2 regions of the Ensifer sp. SL37 genome follow, and region 2 is predicted to be linked to the other one. Evidence: predicted binding sites of a transcription regulator. Region 2 holds the regulator's gene; the other holds the start of a gene.
The links. Region 2 encodes LexA, which represses DNA repair genes until DNA is damaged. Its sites were predicted from a motif close to TGTTCNNNNTGTGTTCNG; they were not measured.
Positions count from the first base shown of each region.

Region 1: a site for LexA is predicted at 1,339-1,356, ahead of radA (DNA repair protein RadA). Genes of this name have one in related genera too.

Region 1 covers NZ_JAPPRN010000006.1:222,410-224,610, forward strand. The annotation lists gene OVA00_RS13170 (AraC family transcriptional regulator) at 1-10, opposite strand, end outside; gene alr (alanine racemase) at 161-1,300, shown strand; gene radA (DNA repair protein RadA) at 1,450-2,201, shown strand, end outside.
Region 2 covers NZ_JAPPRN010000006.1:3,644,532-3,646,732, forward strand. The annotation lists gene OVA00_RS29920 (hypothetical protein) at 19-270, shown strand; gene lexA (transcriptional repressor LexA) at 507-1,229, shown strand; gene OVA00_RS29930 (hypothetical protein) at 1,318-1,659, opposite strand; tRNA gene OVA00_RS29935 (tRNA-Cys) at 1,857-1,930, opposite strand; gene OVA00_RS29940 (thermonuclease family protein) at 2,083-2,201, opposite strand, start outside.

The DNA of each region.
Region 1 (2,201 bases), 3.4 Mb from region 2:
TTGTCTGCATGGCAAAACCATAGTGCGCCTGCGCGGCTGCGTCTTGCACAAAAGTGCTCGTTTGCCTGGTCCATCCGCGAGGGCGCTGCGACAGGGGAATATTTGCGACGCTCTGCGCTTGGCTGTATTGATCCTGGATCATCCACGCAGAGTGCCCGGCATGCTTCCTCCAGACTTCCTTTCCGCTTCCAACCGGCTCACGATCGATCTTGGCGCGCTTGTCGACAACTGGCGGGCAATGAACAAGCGCTCCGGCAAGGCGCGGGCCGCAGCCGTCCTCAAGGCGGATGCCTATGGCATCGGCATCGCGCAGGCGGCCCCTGCCCTCTATGCGGCCGGCGCCCGCGATTTCTTTGTCGCCAATGCCGAGGAAGGCGCAGCACTCCGTCCGCTTGCACCGGACGGCCGGATCTACATTCTCGCCGGGATGTGGCCGGGCAACGAGGCGCTGTTCTTCGACAACGATCTGGTGCCGGTCATCAACTCGGACGAGCAGCTGGCAGTGTTCATGGCCGCCCTTTCCGAGCGTGGCGACCACCCTTGCGTGCTGCATGTGGATACCGGCATGAACCGGCTCGGCCTTACGGTCGAGCAGGCCGTTGCGCTTGCGACAGACCCGGCGCGACCGGCAAGCTTTTCGCCGGTGCTGATCATGAGCCATCTCGTCAGCGCCGACGATCCGGACCATCGGCTGAATGGCCTTCAACTCCGTCGCTTCCATGAGGTGTCGACTGCCTATGAAGGGGTCGATGCGAGCCTTGCCAACTCCGGCGGCGTCTTCCTCGGGCCCGACTATCATTTCGACCTGACCCGGCCGGGCATCGCCGTCTATGGCGGCGAGGCGGTGAACGACATCCCCAACCCGATGAAGCCGGTGGTGACCGCCGAAGCACGGATCATCCAGGTGCGCGACGTGGCCGCCGGCGGCACCGCGAGCTATGGCGCCTCTGCCCGCTTCGACCGCGACAGTCGCATCGCCACGGTGGCTGTGGGATATGCCGATGGCTATCACCGTTCCGTCTCCGGCGGCGGCGTCACGCTCAGGCAGGCAACGCCATCAGGGGCCTTCGGTTTCCTGCACGGCCAGAAGGTCCCGCATGTCGGGCGCGTCACCATGGACCTCAGTCTCTTCGACGTCACGGACCTTCCTGAAAGCGCGGTACGACCGGGTGATTACATCGAGCTCTTCGGCCGGCACATCGCCATCGACGATGTCGCGCGCGCCGGAGGGACGATCGGCTACGAGATGCTGACCAGTCTCGGCCGCCGCTATATCAGGCACTATATCGACAGCGTCTGACGCGCTCCTTCAGCTCATTTTTCGGTTATTCTTGCAGAAATTCACCTTTTGTTCCGCACTTTGCGGCATTATGTGACGATACAGATGATTCTTTGCCGCCGACGTCCCCTCGCGACGTCGGCGGTCTCACATTCCGAAAGTCGATGCCGATGGCGAAAGCGCGTACCCAATTCATCTGCCAGAACTGCGGCACGATCCACACTCGCTGGGTGGGAAAATGCGAAGGCTGCGGCGAGTGGAACACGATCATCGAGGATGACCCGACGGCGGGCATCGGCGGCGGTCCGTCGCGCGCGCCGAAGAAGGGACGCCCGGTGGCACTCACCACCCTCTCGGGCGAGATCGAAGACGCGCCACGCATCCAGACAGGCATCTCGGAACTCGACCGGGTGACCGGAGGCGGCTTCGTGCGCGGATCGGCGCTGCTCGTCGGCGGCGATCCCGGTATCGGCAAGTCGACGGTGCTGATGCAGGCAGCGGCCGCGCTCTCGCGCCGCAAGCATCGCGTCATCTATGTCTCGGGCGAAGAGGCTGTGGCGCAGGTGCGTCTTCGCGCCCAGCGGCTGGGGGCTGCCGACAGCGATGTGCTGCTCGCTGCTGAGACCAACGTCGAGGACATTCTGGCGACGCTGTCGGAAGGCAAGCGCCCGGATCTCGTGATCATCGATTCGATCCAGACGCTCTGGAGCGACATCGTCGATTCCGCGCCGGGCACGGTGACCCAGGTTCGCACCGGCGTGCAGGCGATGATCCGCTTTGCCAAGCAGACGGGAACCGCCGTCGTGCTCGTCGGCCATGTGACCAAGGAGGGCCAGATCGCCGGTCCGCGCGTCGTCGAGCATATGGTCGACGCCGTGCTCTACTTCGAAGGCGACCGCGGCCATCACTATCGTATCCTGCG
Region 2 (2,201 bases):
ATAGTCGCATCGCCCAATATGCCTGACGTCAAGCTCAGTGCCGCGACGGTGGATGAACTCCAGACCGATTTCGAACGGGCCGTGCCGTGCCATCAGATCGATGGACGCAATGTTTGGAAGGGCGCGCTCGCGTTCTACATCCAGTCCTTCGTTTATGACGGCGATACGCCCGTTGCGACCGATGCGGCCGACGCAGTGCTTCCGGAAGACAACAGCGCCGAAACGGTGAAGGAGTTCGAAGACGCCTGCTCGGCCTCGCAAGCGACTTAAGTCTCTCCGCGAAGAGAGCCGCGATTCTTTCGAATCACGCGCGCGATTGACCTGCCCGGCGCTGTTTTGGGACGCAACCGTCGCCGAAAACCGCCCCGCTCCCGCAAAAGTGACCAATCGCCCCCCACAGAAGCAGCCAATTGCCTGAATTCACGGAGTTTTAGGCACTTGCGGAACACATATGGAACAGATAGTGTCTGTTCTTGATTTGTTTCACGCCTCTGGAGCGACGTGCCATGCTGACCCGCAAGCAACAGGAATTGCTTCTGTTCATCCACGAACGCATGAAGGAGTCGGGCGTACCGCCGTCTTTCGATGAAATGAAGGATGCGCTCGACCTGGCGTCGAAGTCCGGCATTCACCGCTTGATCACGGCGCTCGAAGAACGCGGGTTCATTCGCCGGTTGCCGAACCGGGCACGCGCGCTCGAAGTCATCAAGCTTCCGGAAGCCTACGCCGCCGGCCAGCAACAGCCGCGCAGGGGCTTCTCGCCGAGCGTGATCGAGGGCAGCCTCGGAAAGCCGCCGGCCGCCGCTCCTGCCACGCCGAAGCCGGCGCCGGTCGCCGAAAGCACGTCTGTTTCCGTCCCGGTGATGGGGCGCATCGCTGCCGGCGTGCCGATCTCGGCGATCCAGAACAACACCCATGACATTACCGTTCCGCTCGACATGATCGGCAGCGGCGAGCATTACGCCCTCGAAGTAAAGGGCGATTCGATGATCGAGGCCGGCATCTTCGATGGCGACACGGTGATCATCCGCAACGGCAACTCGGCCAATCCCGGCGACATCATCGTGGCGCTCGTGGACGACGAGGAAGCGACGCTGAAGCGCTTCCGTCGCAAGGGCGCGTCGATTGCGCTCGAAGCGGCCAACCCCGCCTACGAGACGCGCATTTTCGGACCGGATCGCGTGAAGATCCAGGGCAAGCTCGTCGGGCTGATCCGCCGCTACCATTGAATTCCAGGCAGAACGCCGAATCAGAAGAGCCTCGCCACTGAAAGTGGCGAGGCTCTTTCCATTTAAGGCGACCTGAAATCCAGATCGCTTATTCGTGGATCGTGTATTCGCCGAGTTCGCAGAGATCCTGCGTGTCCTCGGTCGTATCGAGGGCCGAGCCTTCCTCGAATTCGAATCGCATGTCGTATTTGCAGACGTCCCGCCCGTCGGCAATGGTGATCTCCATGCTCTCGCCGGGGTTAAGGACCTGCCGACCGAAAACATCGTCTTCCCATTCATTGACGCCGACCGGCGACGTATAGAAATTCGTCAGTACCGCGCCGGTGTTGTTCTTCAGCTGGAAAACCAGGTCGTCCGCGCGCGCCTCAATAGCGGTCGCCGCAAAACACGCCAACGCCGTCAGGATCAGTCTCTTTTTCATTGATGCCATTGCCTCCGTTCTTAATGTTGACGGACGCTACCGATGCGGTTGATCTCAGCGGAGTCATCGTTCCCCCTCTACCGAATTCACCGAAGCGATAAGATCCGACGGAGGCATAGGAGACGTGGCTTGCGCGGACGTGTCGCGAATTTTACCGCGCTGCCCTAAGGCAGAACGCCAAACCAAATTTAACGAGGTGAGATTATTGGAGGCCTCGCCCGGAATTGAACCGGGGTACAAGGATTTGCAGTCCTCTGCGTCACCACTCCGCCACGAGGCCTCACAGCTCGGATAACCAAGCGTTGGCGCGGATTTAGAATGATTGCCGAAAAACCGCAAGAGGCATTTTCTGAAAAACGCGCCGTCGAATTGCAGGACGGATACTTTCCACAGAACGATCGACGATGACCGCCGATCGTCTCCCAGCTGATCTCAGCACCAGGGCGTCGGGCGCCCTTCCCACGGCCGCACGAGCCCCTCGGAAACGAGTACACGTCCAAGAGATTGGTCACCGCGTGTGACCAGGCGCAGTTTCTCGCCGGCCTTGGCAT